Regions from separate parts of the Rheinheimera sp. KL1 genome, predicted to be linked through region 1. Evidence: predicted binding sites of a transcription regulator. Region 1 holds the regulator's gene; the other holds the start of a gene.
The links. The regulator FNR, encoded in region 1, switches genes on or off when oxygen is low (the NO sensors DNR and NnrR bind a similar motif). The targets are predictions, from matches to a motif close to TTGATNTANATCAA.
Positions count from the first base shown of each region.

Region 2: WH43_RS13800 (cytochrome-c peroxidase) is a predicted target of FNR. The motif match lies at 6,430-6,443, and genes of this name have one in related genera.

Region 1 is NZ_LAMX01000028.1:33,783-42,666, reverse strand. It holds gene ttcA (tRNA 2-thiocytidine(32) synthetase TtcA) at 1-556, opposite strand, end outside; gene uspE (universal stress protein UspE) at 628-1,560, opposite strand; gene fnr (fumarate/nitrate reduction transcriptional regulator Fnr) at 1,658-2,404, opposite strand; gene WH43_RS16775 (sulfite exporter TauE/SafE family protein) at 2,406-3,092, opposite strand; gene ccoS (cbb3-type cytochrome oxidase assembly protein CcoS) at 3,089-3,277, opposite strand; gene WH43_RS16765 (heavy metal translocating P-type ATPase) at 3,274-5,664, opposite strand; gene WH43_RS16760 (FixH family protein) at 5,667-6,152, opposite strand; gene ccoP (cytochrome-c oxidase, cbb3-type subunit III) at 6,224-7,201, opposite strand; gene ccoO (cytochrome-c oxidase, cbb3-type subunit II) at 7,378-8,019, opposite strand; gene ccoN (cytochrome-c oxidase, cbb3-type subunit I) at 8,030-8,884, opposite strand, start outside.
Region 2 is NZ_LAMX01000025.1:31,031-39,914, forward strand. It holds gene WH43_RS13765 (efflux RND transporter permease subunit) at 1-563, shown strand, start outside; gene WH43_RS13770 (NAD(P)/FAD-dependent oxidoreductase) at 673-1,977, opposite strand; gene WH43_RS19845 (DUF2798 domain-containing protein) at 2,486-2,725, opposite strand; gene WH43_RS13780 (class I SAM-dependent methyltransferase) at 2,999-3,610, shown strand; gene WH43_RS13785 (DUF3135 domain-containing protein) at 3,616-3,951, shown strand; gene WH43_RS13790 (DUF302 domain-containing protein) at 4,133-4,603, shown strand; gene WH43_RS13795 (Dps family protein) at 4,736-5,206, opposite strand; gene WH43_RS13800 (cytochrome-c peroxidase) at 5,371-6,369, opposite strand; gene WH43_RS13805 (peroxiredoxin) at 6,578-7,219, shown strand; gene WH43_RS13810 (MBL fold metallo-hydrolase) at 7,275-8,141, shown strand; gene WH43_RS13815 (sulfite exporter TauE/SafE family protein) at 8,183-8,884, shown strand, end outside.

The sequences.
Region 1 (8,884 bases):
AAGGACGAATTACAATATGCTCACCGTTGTCGCTGATGAGCTTGGCTGGCATCGACTTCATCTTACCGCCGTAAAACATGTTTAAAAACATAGTTTCAATCATGTCGTCGCGATGATGACCTAAGGCTATTTTAGTGGCGCCCAGCTCTTTTGCTGTGCGATATAAAATGCCACGGCGCAAGCGCGAGCACAAAGAGCAAGTCGTTTTGCCCTCAGGGATTTTGTCTTTGACAATAGAGTAGGTGTCTTCGGTGACGATCTGAAAATCCACACCAATACGACTTAAATAACCAGGCAGTACATCTGCAGGAAAACCGGGTTGTTTCTGATCAAGATTCACCGCCACTATGGAAAACTGAATAGGGGCAGATTGTTGTAAGTTCAGCAGAATATCCAGCAGGGTATAACTATCCTTACCGCCTGACAAACACACCATTACTTTGTCGCCATCTTCAATCATATTAAAGTCGGCGATAGCTTGGCCGACGCCACGACGCAGACGTTTGTGTAATTTATTCAGATTATATTGTGCTTTGGCTTCTGCTGCATGCGACATAAAACAACGACCCCAGATAAAAATGGCGCGTAGTATAACCAACTACACGCCAGCTTTGTAGCGTAAGGAGCTTATTGTTTTGCTAAAGGGCAGACAAAACCCGCCGGTTTGACCGCCAATACATCACAATCCAACCTGTCTATCACATGCTCAGCTGTATTACCAATGATGGCAGCAGATAAACCGGTGCGGCCTATAGTGCCTATCACTACCATCTCGGCATCCAGTTGTGCGGCTAGTGTAGGGATCACATCTTCAGGCATGCCTTCCTGCACATGAGTTTGAGCTGCAGGCAATTCAAATTCCATAGCCAGCTTTTGTACCGCTTCCAGATGATGAGTTTTCATCGTCTGACTGTATTCCTTCGGATTAAATTCAGGAATTTCAATAGCTATATTGACAGGGGTACCAGGGAAAGCGTTGACCAGTTGTACTTTACTATTGAGTAAAGCGGCGAGCTGTTTGGATTGCTGAATGATACGTTGATTCAGCGAGCTGTGATGGGTCTGTTCACTACCCGCATTGACTGCTGCGAGTATATTGCCATGTGCAGGCCATTCATGATCTTTAACCAGTAAAACAGGGCAAGGGCATTTACGCAAAATATGCCAGTCGGTAGGGGTGAAAATCATCGATTTGAGTACATCGTGATCATGTGTACCTTTAATCACTAAATCGTATTCTTTCTCCAGTACCGCTTGCACTATGGCTTCAAAGGGCCTGTTGTGCCAGACCACCTGAATATCTATCTTCAGACCTTGTTCTTTGTGTTCCGCAATCAGTTCGCTGATCCAAAGTTCTCTGTCGTTGATCACAGCCTGGCGCATAGACTCTCGTTCTTCGCCGGATAACATAGTGGTCATTTCGTAGGAAAAATCGTAAATCGATAGAAAAGCGGTTAGATGGCAATCTTGTAGTTTTGCCAGTTGAACAGCGCGCTTGAGGGCTTTCTGTTCAGCCACCGAAGGGTCCAGCACCACCAGTACTCTCGGATATAAGGTCATATCATGCTCCTGCTAAGCTAAGGCTTACCTTGTAAGTGTAGCCAAGGTAGCGAAGGTAGGCTGATAAGTCCTTGTGCTGGATCAAGGATTGGTTTGATCAGCGCGCTATAGCAGACCCACCAGCCAGTTTACTTAACGCCTCCGGATCGCTGATGCAAATCAGCTTACCATCGACCTGTATTAAATCGTCCTTATGGAATCGACCCAATAAACGGCTAATAGTTTCAACGGTCAGGCCTAAATAGTTACCTATTTCGCCACGCGTCATACTTAGACGGAACTCTTTTTTCGATAAACCGCGATTCGCAAAGCGTTGGGCCAGGTTGGTCAGAAAGGCAGCGAGTTTTTCTTCCGCGTTCTTCCGGTTTAACAACAGCAACATTTGTTGATCACCGCTGATGTCCTGACTCATCAGACGCATCATTTGTTGGCGTAATTTGGGCAATTGTCCCATCAGCTGATCCATCTGGCTGTAGGGAATTTCGCAAACCATAGCCGTCTCCAATGCCTGAGCAAAACTTGGATGTTGCTGCTCGCCTATCGCATCGAAACCTATCACATCACCAGGTAAATGAAAGCCTGTGATTTGCTCTTCACCGGATTCAGTTAAGGTAAAAGTCTTAAAAGACCCACTGCGTACCGCATACAAAGAGTGCAGGTGAGTACCAGCTTCAATTAAAAAGTCACCTTTGTGCAGAGGCTTTTTGCGTTCGATAATATCGTCAAGCGTATCCAGTTCGGCATTATTTAACGTAAAAGGCAGGCAGAGCTGGCTAAAACCACAGTGTTGGCAACTTAAATTTGAACCGGACATAACAGTATTCCTTTGTAACGACTTTCCCAGCTTAGAAAACTCGCGGCGCTATTGCAATAGCTATAGTATAAAGTGCATACAAAGCCAGTAATAGAGCAGCACTGACCCGAACCCACTGTTTATTTTTAAATCGACTCAGGCTCTGAGCGAAACGCCCGACCGCCAGCATAGCAGGCAAGGTACCCATACCAAAAGCAAACATCAATACCGCACCTTGTAAAGCGCTGCCACTGGCCAGACTCCAGCCTAAACTGCTGTACACTAGACCACAAGGTAAAAAGCCCCAGCTCAGACCGTAAGCCACGGCTTTTGCGCTGCTATCGAGCGGCAATAAGGATTTTGCGATAGGTTGGATCTGACGCCACACCAGTGCCCCCAGTTTTTCAAGCAGCGTCAGAGCGAACCACAAACGGGCAACATAAAGAGCCATTAGCAGCAGTAATACACCAGCCAACAGCTTTAGCCAGAACAAACTAATGCCAAGTTTTACCAGCACAGCCGCGCCAAATGCGCCTGTAAGCGCGCCCAGAAAGCTGTATGTTGTTAAACGGCCCAGACTTAACATCAGTTGTAACTTCAGCTGCTGCAAAAATGTTAGCTGAGGCATAGAGAGTTGTAATGCGCTGGCTATACCACCGCACATCACCAGACAATGACTGCTGCCTAAAAAACCTATACTCAGGGCTGCCAGCAGGTTAAGGACAAGTTCCTGACTCATTGCGGCGGTTGTTTATCCGTATCTGTTTTACTCTTGATAGTTTTCTTTTCATCGTCAAACAAAATACTCATACCTTCTTTGTTTAAATCATCAAACTGGCGGCTGCGCACTGCCCAGAAAAAGATGCCAAGGCCAATACAAACAAAAAGTATGGCAATGGGGATCAGCACATAAATAATACTCATGCTTTAAGTAACCTCAGTGAGTTTGATACCACCAGAATAGAGCTGAACGACATACCGATCACGGCGATGTAAGGGGAGACAAACCCCATCACCGCCAGAGGAATAATGACCAGATTATAGCCTACAGCCCACCACAGATTTTGTTTGACGATACGCTGCGCTAATACTGCACCTTCGATTAGCTCTTGTAGTGAATTCAGATTGTTATGCAGCAATACCACATCAGCCTGATTTTTCGACAAATCTGTGCCTGAATCTAGAGCTACAGAGACATGAGCGGCGTGAAAACAAGGACTGTCATTAATGCCATCTCCTAACATGAGCACCTTATCGCCTTGCGCCACAGCCTGACGGATATACTCAACTTTTTGCTCCGGACTACACCCTTTAAATACCCGATCAAATTGCAATTGCTGTTGAACATTCTCGACCTGAGCAGAAGAATCTCCTGTTAGCATGGATAAGTGTAATCCGCGTTGTTTTAACGTCTGAATCAATGCTGGTACTTCAGGACGTACCGCGTCTGATAGCTCAACAGAAAACACCAGGTGCTGATTAATGCTGCAGCATACTGCAGCTGTGGTTTCAGCTTGTGCACCACAAAATGCAGCGCTGCCCACTTTGACTTCTAAACTCTCTCCATGCTCCCGGATCCAAACTGCGGATAGGCCTGACCCGACATGAACTTGTACTTGTTCCACTTTAATTTTTGAATCCAGATAGCTTTCAAATGCATGAGCTATAGGGTGTTCTGAATACGCTTCAATACGGGCAATCAGAGCTAGCAGCGTATCCGGGTTGTATGCCTGGTCATGTAATTGAGTGCGCTGAATACTAAAACGCCCTTGTGTCAGACTGCCTGTCTTATCGAGGAAGACAGAATCGAGTTGTGGCAATATTTCCAGCACTTGCTGATTTTTGATCAGTATGCCTTTGCGGTTAAGACGTGCCAAAGCGCAAGTGATAGCTGTAGGAGTGGCTAAAGTTAAAGCACAAGGGCAGGTGGCGACCAACACAGATAACGTCACCCAAAACGCTCTGTCTTTGTCCAGCCAGAAATACCAGACCAAAAATGTTCCTAAAGCGATAATCAACAAGCGCTGAATAAAAAAACGTGCCAGTTGAGTGGTTTTTTCTACTATCTGTGGTTTTTGATTCAGCGTCTGCTGTTGCAGTTCGATGATCTGGCCTAAGCGTGAATGGGCGAGGGGCTGATGCACAGTGATCTTCATCACTCCATCGTGGTTAATACTGCCAGCCATGACGGCATCACCCGCTGCTTTGTTCACCGCTTTGTATTCGCCGGTGAGCATAGATTCGTCCACCGAGCTTTCGCCTGACAACACCACACCATCTGCCGCTATAGTTTCACCAGCCTGCACCAGTATCACTTGGCCAGCTTCCAGACGACGTGCTGAGGTAGGAACCAGTTCATCACCTTGCACCAGCCGTGCGGATACCGGCATAATTTTTAATAAGTTTCCTGTGGCTGCACGAGCCTGTGCTCTGGCGCGGAATTCAAAAAACTTACCCAGCTGCAGCAAAAACACAAACATACAGACGGATTCAAAATAGACTTCGCCAGTGTCAAACACAGTAGCGTAGGCAGAAGCGAGGAATGTATAGAACACGGCTAGAGTGACAGGTACGTCCATATTCAGCTCACGGCCTTTCACTGCTCGCCATGCACTTAAAGTAAAAGGTTTAGCACTATAAAACACGACCGGAGTGGTCAGGAACAAACTGATCCAGCGTAAATAACCTTCAAATTCAGGATCAATGCCGGTGTATTCACCAAAATACAGGCCAAAAGCCAGCATCATCACCTGCATACTCATAAAACCGGACACAGCCAGACGTTTTAAAAACCGTCGTAATTCCGCTTGCTGCACCGCTTCTTCCTGATCGGCCATAAATGGTGAGGCCTGATATCCTAACTTATTGATAATATTAAGTAGCTCACTGAGTTTGAGTCGTTGTATATCCCAACTTACCACACAGCGTGCTGTACTAGAGTTGACACTGACGTTATGAATAGCCGGATTTTTTTGCAGTTGTTTTTCAATCAACCAGGCGCAGGCGGCACAGCTGATACCGCTAATAGACAATTCAATCTGGGTCAGATTGTCTTTATGCTGAGTCAGATCAGACAACACTTCGGTGCTGTCATAACTCACCAGTTGTAACTGATCCGGCACCAATTGAGCTTTGCTGGCAGGGGCAGTACGAAATTTATAATAATCGCCAAGCCCTTGATCGATGATAGTTTCAGCGACTGCCAAGCAACCAGGGCAACAAAATAGTCGCTGTTGTTGCTCTATAACAAGGCTAAAGTTCGATCCAGCCGGTATGGCTTCATTGCAGTGAAAACAACCCGTATACGACACTGTTAATATCCCAGTTTAAATTCACCTTGTTGTGGCAGCATAGCGCTTGCCCGCAGTTTCCAATCCTTGTGCTCATCTGAGACGACCAGATTCCATTTGCCTTCCAGTGTTTTAGGCAAGGTTCCGACATAAAGATTTTCACCACTGCGCTCTGCAGTAATGACAAAGTCTTTAGCCGCTATCGTATTGTGGAAAAACTCCAACTGAAGGTGTTGCCCCAGCGTTTTGTTTTGCTCAAACCGAACTATGACCTGATTGGCAGCAATCAAGGTGCTGGCATGCAAATTCCGTAATTCTGCTTCACGGTATTTGGCTAAATTCATGTTGATGGCCCGGCCTTCTTTATAGTAATCATCGATCACCAAATCAGGATTATTTTGCTGCATGATGTAAATGGTATGGCCGCCTTTGATAAAGGAGACGATGGGGAAGGCGATCAATAACCAGGGCCACAGCTGTTTGTACCAGGGTTTTGTATCATGCAACATCAGGTATTCCTCTTTCAGATAGCAATAAGCCCCACAAAGCGGGGCTTATTGTAATGCATTCACAGCAAAGATTACTTAGAACTTTCTTCCGGACGAGATAAACGGTAGACATAAGCAGAGATAATATGGATTTTGTCTTCTCCTAAAATCTCCTTGAATGCTGGCATCTGACCATTACGGCCTTTATTCAGCGTTTCTTCTACCGCGCCGTGTGAACCACCGTATAACCAGGTGTTATCCGTCAGGTTAGGTGCGCCAAATGGCAGGTTATGGGCTAAGCTGCCCTTACCATCTGCACCGTGACAAGCAGCACACATGCCAAACTTCGCTTTACCAGCAGCTGCATCTTTGTCATTCACCTTACGACCTGACAAACTTAATACATAAGCAGTCATTTCTTTGACGCCTTGTTCACCCAGAGCATCACCCCAAGCTGGCATAGCGGCTTTACGGCCATACAGCAGGGTTTCTTTGATTTTGTCCGGCGTACCGCCATATAACCAGTCATCATCTGTCAGGTTAGGAAAACCACGCTGACCACGAGCATCTGAACCGTGGCATTGAGAGCAGTTCTGCAGGAATAAACGCTGACCTACTTTTAATGCGTCCGGATCGTAAGCTAAGTCCAGAATATCGCGGCTGGTGTACTTAGCAAACTCTTTGGCATAAGTTTCATTGGCCGCATCATATTCACGGTCCAATTGCACGTTTTTGCCGTCCAGTTTGTTTTGTTCTACCGCAGCTTTGGATTCAGCCAGGTTTTTAATACCCTGATTTGAACTGGTCCAGTTTAAAAAACCTTTGTAGTTACCTAAGCCAGGGTAGGCGGCAAAGTAATACACCGACCAAACAATGGTGGCGTAGAACATGTAAGTCCACCATTTTGGCAGAGGATTGTTAATTTCTTCAATGCCGTCAAACTCGTGACCAGTGGATTCGCCTTCTTTCACTCCAACATGGTTTTTTAAATTCCAGGTTAAAATGACGGCGCAAAATACGATACACGCTATTGTTAAGACACTGATCCAAGTGCTCCAAAAGCTACTCATGATCCGACTCCTGTTTCTGTTGTTGTTTTGGTTTTTGGTCGTCTGCGAAAGGCAAATTTGCCTGTTCTTCAAAGTCTGGCTTGCGTTTTAACACAAAAAGCCAGACTACAGACCAATAAAACCTACAAACACTAGCACGGTGAAAATACTGTGTAGGGTTGCAATATCCATCATAATTACTTCAGCGCTGTGCCAAGGGATTGCAGGTATGCAATTAACGCCTGCATCTCTGTTTTTCCTTTGACAGACTCTGTCGCTGCCGCGATTTCTTCAGCTGAATACATCAGACCGTCTTCATCGTTCGGCGACATTTTGCCTTTAGTTAACTTGTTAAAGATTTCCATCTTTTTCGGAGTTAACTCACCATCCAGCGTATTAGTCGCCAGCCATGGAAAACCTGGCATATTCGACTGAGGTACAACGTCACGTGGATTGATTAAATGCGCATAATGCCAGTCGTCACTATAACGACCGCCTACACGGGCTAAATCAGGACCAGTACGTTTTGAACCCCATAAAAATGGATGTTCCCATACACTTTCACCGGCAACAGAGTAGTGACCGTAGCGTTCCACTTCATGACGGAACGGACGGATCATCTGGCTATGACAGTTGACACAACCTTCACGGATGTAAATGTCACGACCTTCAAGTTGCAGCGCTGTGTACGGTTTTAAACCGTCCACAGGTTCGGTGGTTTCTTTTAAAAACAGCAGAGGAGTGATTTCAACCAGTGTACCAAAACTGATTGCCAGCACTGTGCCTATGGCTAACCAGCCTGCACTTTTCTCAAAAAATTCATGATAGTTCTTAGACACAATAAGCTCCTTACGCTGCTTCAGCTACTGGTTCCAGAGCACCATCTTTCGCTCTGATAGTTTTCACAACGTTATACGCCATGACCAGCATACCTGTGACGACAAAACAGCCACCGATAAAACGCATCAGGTAGAACGGGTAAGAGGCTTCTAAGCTTTGTACAAAGCTGTAGGTCAGAGTGCCGTCAGTGTTGACCGCACGCCACATCATGCCTTGCATAATGCCGCTGATCCACATAGCGACAATGTACAGAACCACGCCAATAGTGTGTAACCAGAAGTGGGTGTTAATCAGCTTGATGCTGTACATCCGGCCTTGGTTATAGATGTTCGGGATCAGGTGGTAGATAGCGCCGATAGACACCATAGCAACCCAACCTAAAGCACCTGAGTGAACGTGACCTACTGTCCAGTCTGTGTAGTGTGATAAGGCGTTTACTGACTTGATCGCCATCATCGGGCCTTCGAAAGTTGACATACCGTAGAAGGACAGAGATACAATCAGGAAACGTAAGATAGGGTCAGTTTTCAGTTTGTGCCAGGCACCAGATAAGGTCATGATACCGTTGATCATGCCACCCCAGCTTGGAACGAACAGGATGACTGACATCACCATACCAACGGACTGAGTCCAGTCTGGCAGGGCAGTGTAGTGTAAGTGGTGAGAACCAGCCCAAATGTATAATGCGATCAGAGCCCAAAAGTGCACTACAGATAAACGGTAGGAATACACAGGACGACCAGCTTGTTTTGGTACGAAGTAATACATCATACCCAGGAAGCCTGCTGTTAATAAGAAACCTACAGCGTTGTGACCATACCACCATTGCACCATCGCATCCACAGCACCAGCGTAGACAGAATA
Region 2 (8,884 bases), on a different contig from region 1:
TGATAAATGCGCCTGAAAATACCGATATGATTGGAATAAAATGGGACGGCGAGTGGCAAATAACCTATGAAACATTTCGAGATATGGGCTTGGCTTATGGTGTTGGTCTAATTCTGATCTATTTGCTGGTGGTTGCTCAGTTCAAGTCTTACAGCGTTCCGCTAATTATCATGGCGCCAATCCCACTCACATTGATAGGTATTTTGCCGGGGCACTGGTTGATGCAAGCGCAGTTCACAGCAACATCTATGATAGGCATGATAGCCCTTGCCGGAATTATTGTTCGAAACTCTATACTTTTAGTTGATTATATACAGCAGCAGGTGGCCAGAGGCGTCGTACTACAAACTGCTGTTGTTCATGCGTCAGCAGTGAGGGCTCGGCCTATTATTCTCACTGGGCTGGCTGCAATGCTGGGGGCTTTTTTTATCTTGGATGATCCAATTTTTGGCGGGTTAGCTGTTGCGCTTATATTTGGTATTTTAATCTCTACTCTGTTGACACTTATTGTTATACCGGTTGTTTACTACGCCTATAACTATTCTAAAACAGAGCTCGGTTGATGTGGACAAAAGGTCGGGACTCATTGAAGAGTTCTATCTTAAGCTCTGTAGCTAAGTTAAGTTGTTAATAGCTACAGAGTTAGGAATTCAGTCCGATCCTCAACGTACGTCAGTTGGCATCAAAGTTACAGCTGGGTTTTGCATGTCGATCTGTTGGCAAATCATCGCGGTGTATCGGATTCGCCATCCATTCGTGGCCTTTTAACATGGCATACCAGTAGAGAGGAGGTAGCATTTTTTCTTTTAAAAACCATGATAAAGAAGATGGCTTTGTTCCATCGATAAGCCACTTCGGAAAGCTTGGATCTATTTTTCCTCCATAGATAAATTCCGCCAATACAATTTTTCCCCGCTCTACAGTCAGAGGGCATGATCCGTATCCATCATATACTGAACGTAACTTTTTATTATTTAACATACTGATCAAGTTTTCTGCGACTACAGGAGCCTGCTTACGAACTGCTGCTGCAGTTTTTGAGTTTGGCGAGTTTGCGCAGTCTCCGAGAGAAAATATATTGGCGTATACTTTATGCTGCATCGTATCAGGGTAGATATCGACCCAACCAGCGGCATCAGCAAGGGGACTTTGGCGTATAACATCTGGCGCCACTTGAGCTGGTGTGACATGCAGCATATCAAAGCTTTTTTCAATGATTTCAGTACTGCTATCTGCGTTAGTTTTTTTAAAAGTTGCTTTTTTAGCGTCTACATCTATACCAATAAGATTAGTTTGTAGATTTAGTGTGATGTTATATTTTTCAACATAACTCATGAGCGCAGGTAGATAATCAGCAACACCAAACAGTGCTGCTCCGGCTGAGCAAAATTCAACATTAATATTTTGGAGTCTCTTGTCACGTAACCAGTGATCACATGCCAAATACATAGCTTTCTGAGGAGCACCTGCACATTTTATCGGCATAGGAGGTTGAGTAAAAATAGCACTACCACGTTCGAGTTTCTTTACCAACTCCCAAGTGTAAGGCGCCATACCCGGTTGGTAGTTTGACGTAATACCGTTTTGCCCTAAGTTACCTTCTAACCCAGCAATTGCGCTCCAATCCAATTTGAGCCCTGTAGCAACAACAAGGCTGCGATAGTTTAATTTAATATCATCAGTTAAAAATACGGAGTTTTGGTGTGGAGAGAAGCTTACGGCTGCATTTTCGAACCAGCTTACAGATTTGGGGATTAAATCAGCCATTTCTTTGCAAGTGCTCCTTTGCTCGAATACACCCCCACCAACCAAAGTCCATCCAGGTTGGTAATAGTGATGTTTACTTGGCTCGACAAGTGCAATACTCAAATCCGGTTGTCTTTTTAATAAGCTCGCTATTGTTGCTAAACCAGCTGCTCCACCTCCTACAATCACTACATCATAAGTCATTGTATTTAAATGTTTACTTGTGCTCATAAAATCTCCGAAGACAGCCATAACGCTATCTGTAAATTACTAATTAAATGCATATTCCATAAAGGAATATCTTATATTAATAATGAATAATATAAGCTACTGTAGGTGGAGTTGCTTTTTTGTGCAAGCTGAAAAGCAGAAAGTTCGATACAGGTCATTGTGGTAATAACTGAGGTTTTTAGCTTAGTTTATTGAGGTTTTGTACGGAAAAGAGGCAGAAAATAGCGTCATCTATCAGATTAATCAATTGATTAATCACGTATTAATCGTTTTATGGAAACAGTTCTGAAATTAGTCTATGGTTGCATGCAAAGTAGCGAAGAGTGTTTCGATGCGACAATATGTCGCATCCGATCAGAGCGTTTTGAAGAAAGCTGCACCTGCTAAATTGCATACTTTAGAGTGTGGTAATCGGCGATTCGGTAATAGGGATGTCTGTTTTGTAGTTTCTGATTGCGTCGCTCTACTCGTTGTAACTTAATAGACTAAGACAAAAAGAGAAACGGGCTCAGTGAGTGTTTGCCCACTTGATTATTCTCTTTGTTAACTCCCTGACAATTGGTAAAACCATTAAAAGAGTCGGAAATGCGATGAGCCACGAAATTCCCCAAGCCGAAAGCCAACGAAGTAGCGTAAAGTCGCTGAAACCAAGGCTTATGCCTGATGTCACTATGGAAATTACAAACGTCATCACAATCGATAGAATGAACGGCATGATTAAGTCTGCAGATTTTTCACTCAGTTTCATAGGTATCCCTCATAGAATGTATGCAACTTATTAGATTAATAATTTACCGCTATTGCTATCTCGAAAAGCCCTCACATAGGGCCGTTGCGTCTGCTGCGGCTTGCGCCGCTAACTCTTTTGGCCCGATGCCGTTTCATAGTGTAAATTGACAATGCTTAAAATTAGATTTATCTAAATTAAGTTAAATGTTAGCGAAGTCGTTCCTAGTATTCAATGTCTGTTTAACATGCTCGTATGCTTTTAGCTTTATGGTGGCTACTTGAGGAGAATTTTATGTCATCGAAAGACTTTTGGGACCAACGTTACACTACAGATGAATTTGTATACGGAATTAATCCTAATGATTTCCTTGTGTCTCTGATGCCAAAACTTAAAGGTAAGAAACGAGTTCTTTGTTTGGCCGAGGGTGAAGGGCGTAATGCTGTCTTCTTAGCAGAACAAGGTTTTGATGTTACGGCATTAGATATTTCCCAAGTAGCAGTTGAAAAAGGTCAGCGTTTAGCCAAACAACGCGGTGTCGAGGTGAATTGGTTGATTAGCGATTTGGCTGATTATGTGTTTGAAAGCTCACAGTGGGATTTGATTGTTGCTGTATTTATGCATTTACCTCCAAAAATTAGACAGCAAGTCTTTCAAAGGATGCCCGCTAGCTTGAGCTTCGGAGGAGCTTTTGTCGGAGAGTTTTATCGTAAAGAGCAGCTACAATTAAATACAGGTGGGCCAAAGGATTTAGACATGTTGTACTGTCCTGAACAGCTACAAAAGGAAATTCAGCCGTTGGAGTGTTTTCACCTGAATGTGATTAACAGGGAAGTGATTGAAGGGATAGGTCATACGGGGATGGCTGCAGTTGTCCAGGTTATGGCTATCAAAAGTGAAAAGTAACAACTATGACTCAAAATTATCCTTCTTTACCTGATTTTGATGAGCTAATGCGTTTAGCTAAGGTCGATCCTGAACGGCTAAACGATCTCCAACGTCAAATAAATGAGCAGTGCGTATCACAGGCATCGCATCAGAGATCGGCATGGAAATTACAAAAATTGATAATGCAGATTTCAAAAATAAAGAAAAGTTATCAGCACCCGCTGTTAGTGTGCGATCAATTATACGTTTTATTGCTAGATGTTATTTTATTAGAGAGAGATGCGCAGGCATCCAATCTTGTTGGAAAAAGTGCAGGTTCGTTGGTATGCGCAAAAAGTAATGTAATTTCTATTCAGTGATTTGTCAGGTTGGCTTTGGCCAACTCGAAGCAATTCCTGCAGAGATTGGTAAAGACATTTGCGGAATGTTACCTGTCTCAAGTTAATTAAGTCTATCATCAGGCGTTCTGCGGCGTTATGTCGCATTCACAACTAAGTTTGCACCCTTTACATTAGCTTTATCTAAATTAATGGGGGTGCTATGTATAAACATATTTTGTCAATGACCGCAGTGTTTTGGCTTGCTGCTTGTTCACCTAAATCTATGGTAGTAAATGAGCGTTTAAGCCCTTTTGATTTGGGTGACACAATCACTACGATACAGAAAAATGCGCATGATTTGGGGTGGGCAATGCCTAAAATCATAAATATGAATGATAACGTCGTTAAAAATGGTGGCGAGCCGCTTGTGAGACAGGTTCGGATCCTTGAACTTTGTAATGCGAAGCACGCTGCAACTATTTTAAACGACGAAGAAAGCAGATATGCGGCGGTCTTCATGCCCTGTTCTATTGCTGTTTATACGAAGGCGGATGGCAGAACGTATGTCTCCAACATTCACGCAGCTCAAATGGGAAAAGTTATGGGAGGTGTCGTTGGTGATGTTATGAACACCGTGGATATTGAACAGCAGACTATTCTGAAGTTTTTAGACAATAGTCCTGCAAATTAATATCACAGTTTTAGCAGAATTTTAGAACCATGTCATTTTGGTAATTAAGACTTCTGTCAATTTGAGAGTTGAGACCAATTTCAAAGCAATTAAGTGGAAGTAAGTCCTTTTACTTCAGCTTAATTGCCATAGTTAGTCAGCCATCATACTTCTGAGCATCCACGCTGTTTTCTCATGTATATTAAGTCGTTGAGTAAGGATATCTGCACTAGGTTGATCGTTAGCTTCATTGACAAGTTCAAACAGACTTCGTGCTGTTCTAGCCGTCGCCTCTTGTGCATTAACAAGATAAGCTAACATCTCGGTTGCTGATGGAACACCTTCAATCTCTTCGATTGAACTTAGCTTGGAAAATTCTTTGTAAGTTCCTGGCGCTGGAAATCCTAAAGCCCTAATTCTCTCGGCAATCTGATCCAGCGCAGTCCACTGCTCGGTATATTGATCCATAAACATGTTATGTAATCCATTAAACTGAGGACCAGTGACATTCCAATGAAAATTATGGGTCATCAGATAAAGTGTATAACTGTCTGCAAGTAGTTTAGATAATCCTTGAGCAATTTTTTTTCTATTCTTTTCGTCGATGCCGATATTGATATCCATTTTTTTATCTTTTTTCATCATTGCCTCGTGTGTTGCTGAAAAATCGACTAATAGTATGCACGCTTTTTAAGCTGATTCTTAATCAGAATAAACTATAAAGTAAAATCCTCCTCTTTGGATGCAAACAGAGAGGGCGTTATATATTCACGAATGTACACTCCGTCTCATTTAAAAGGCTCAGGTCTGTGTGTAGCATCGACAGATGCAGGCAGAATAGGAAGTTTTATATCAGGCCTATCCCCAGTCAGTGTTTTCATAAAGGCAACGAGATCATCAAGCTCTTGCTGGTTGTAAGGGCGACCCAGTTGCAAACGCCCCATGATCGCAATAGCCTCAGACAATGTTTCAGCCTCGCCATCATAGAAATAGGGGTAGGTCAGTTCAACGTTGCGCAAGGTAGGAACTTTGAAATTAAAACGATCTGCGTCTTTACCTGTAACAGCTGAACGACCTTCTGCCGGTGATGAAGAAAGATAGGGTTCAAGAACTCCCATTTTTTGGAAGGACGTACCGCCCAATGCGGGTCCATTATGGCAGCCTATGCAGCCACTACTTTTGAATAACTGGTAACCAGCTAGTTCTTGTGCTGTTATCGCGCTATCTTTACCCAACAGCCACTGATCAAAGCGCGAATTTGGGGTAACCAACGTTTCTTCAAATAGCGCTATCGCTTCGGTGATTTGAGCTAAAGTCACCTTATCGCTGCCAAACAAGTTCTTAAACTGACTAACATAGCCTGGTATTGACTGTATGACTTCCACAGCTAATGTGTGTGGCATCGCCATTTCAACCTCTGCTTGTATAGGACCTGCTGCTTGTTCCTGAAGATTTGCCGCTCTGCCATCCCAAAACTGAGCTATAGCTAAGCTTGAATTCAACACTGTGGGTGAATTAACTGGTCCAGGCCGCCATTTATGCCCAACAGAAGTTTTTAGGTTATCTGTTCCACCAAAAGACAGATTGTGGCAAGTGTTACATGAAATCACACCTGACATGGATAAACGTGGGTCAAAAAATAGTTGTTTACCCAGTTCAACTTTTTCCGGTTGGGTTATTTTTGCAGGTTGGATTACCTGAACCGGCTCATTTTTGGGCTCTTGAGCCTGTAAAGCGCAGTCTGTGCTGGCGATAACAAGTAGAAATGTCAGCAAAGTTTTGTTCATCACGAGTCACCTCAATCTCTATTTCTCTCTTTAACTATAGACCAGGTCCTATCTAGGGTATTGATATACATCAATAAAATCTAATGCTTGATTTATTCATCGATTTATTGAATTAGATCAATCTAATCTATTTATTTCCTTTTGTTATATGCTTATACTAAATTGGAATACGAAAGTTAGACCCAACCAAACAACTGAGGTATTCGAGATGACTGAATCAACTGTAACTTTTCCACAATTAAATCAACCTGCTCCAGACTTTACTGCAAAGACTACGCACGGTATGAAATCGCTTGCTGACTATAAAGGTAAGTGGTTGGTACTGTTTTCACACCCTGCGGACTTCACACCTGTGTGTACCACCGAATTTATCGGTTTTGCGACTCGTGCGGAAAAATTTGCAGCATTAAATTGTGAGCTGTTGGGTTTGTCCATTGACAGTGTGCACTCTCACATTGCCTGGGCTCGTAGTATCGAGCAAAACTTTGGTATCACCATTCCATTCCCAATTATTGCTGATCTGTCAATGGCAGTGGCAAAGTCTTACGGCATGATCCAGCCAGGTGCAAGTGATACTGCCGCAGTCCGTGCAACCTTCTTCATTGACCCAAATGGCATTATGAGAGCTATGGTGTATTACCCTATGAGCAACGGTCGCAGTATTGACGAGTTTGTTCGTATGCTTGAAGCCATGCAAACCAGTGATGCAAATAAGATCGCCACTCCAGAAAACTGGCATGTAGGCGAACCTGTTATTGTTCCTCCACCAGCAACAATGGCTGATGCAGCGGTACGCAAAGATCAGGGCCATAACTACGTGGATTGGTACTACTGCACTAAAACACTGTAAATCTGTTTATTTGTTAATACAAAAGGGAGCGCTTGCGCTCCCTCAGGAGCAAAAGATGAGTGATATTCATGTAGAAGCATTTTTGGATAAAGATAGCGAGACATTCAGTTACGTCGTCACTGATATTGCTTCAAAGCATGCTGTAGTGATCGATCCTGTGCTGGATTTTGATTACAAATCAGGCCGCACTTCGACACAAAGTGCAGAACTCATGTTGGCTTATATTCAGCAAAATGAGCTGAAACTGGACTGGGTGCTTGAGACCCATGCCCATGCCGATCATTTATCCGCAGCGCCATTTTTCAGAGAGCATCTGGGAGCTAAAGTTGGCATAGGTGCCCATATCAAGCAGGTACAAACAATTTTCAAAGAAGTGTTTAATCTTGAAAAAGAGTTTTTACCCAATGGCGCTCAATTTGATCGTTTATTCCATGATGGCGAAGTAGTGCAAGTGGGAGCTATGACTATTCGTGTGATCCACACCCCGGGTCATACACCTGCTGATCTGGCCTACCTGATTAATGAAGAAGCAGCATTTGTAGGCGATACCTTATTTATGCCTGATGTCGGAACTTCGCGCTGCGATTTCCCAGGCGGCAGTGCTTCGACTTTGTTCCAGTCCATCACCAAGTTACTGGCTTTGCCTGAAGAAACAAAAATTTATGTCTGTCACGATTACCCAACCAAGGGGCGTGAACATGAATATGTGACCACTGTAGGTGAACAACGTGAGCACAACATTCATGTGCATGACGGCGTTACAGAAGCACAATTTGTTGAGAAACGTGAAGCTCGGGATGCAACCCTTGCGATGCCACGGCTTATTTTACCTTCAATACAAGTCAACATCCGTGCCGGACATATGCCTCCTGCCGATGAGAAAGGCAAAGTGTACTTAAAGCTACCTATTAATATGTTGTAACTGTTCTATCCATTTAGGTTAACTGGCAAAGAGAAAAAATTATGGTCCACGCAATATTGGGTGCAATTTTAATAGGATTAAGCCTTGGCATCTTCGGCTCAGGTGGCTCCATCCTGACGGTTCCGGTACTGATGTATTTAGTTGATATGCCCGCGAATCTGGCGATTGCATCCTCTTTACTCATCGTTGCAGGTATCAGCTTGTTTGGCAGTATTCCTAATATTTGGCATAAAAGAGTGTCCTGGCCTCATGTGCTGCTATTTGGTATTCCTGGCATGGTCGGAACTTATGGTGGGGCCTGGCTGGGCACTCTGGTCGACAGCGTTATTCAGTTGTCTGTGTTCGTTCTGTTAATGGTTGTTGCAGCAGTAATGATGTGGCGCAGCAATAAAAATGCTGAAGTCACAACCAAAGTGAACTTTTTAAAGGTCGCTTTGGATGGCTTGGTCGTTGGGGTCATCACAGGTTTTGTCGGTGTAGGCGGTGGTTTTTTGATAGTCCCTGCGCTAGTCCTGCTTGGTGGCGTGCCTATGATCATGGCGATAGGCACCAGTTTACTGATTATCGCACTGAAATCTGTGGTGGGTTTTGCTAAGTACTACGAAGTCTTGACTGAACAGAACTTATCCTTCGACTGGACTGTCATCGGAATTATGGTGGTTGGCGGTGTCGCTGGTAGTTTTTTTGGCGTCTGGATAGGACATAAATTACCGAAAGAAAAACTGCAAAAAGCCTTTTCAATC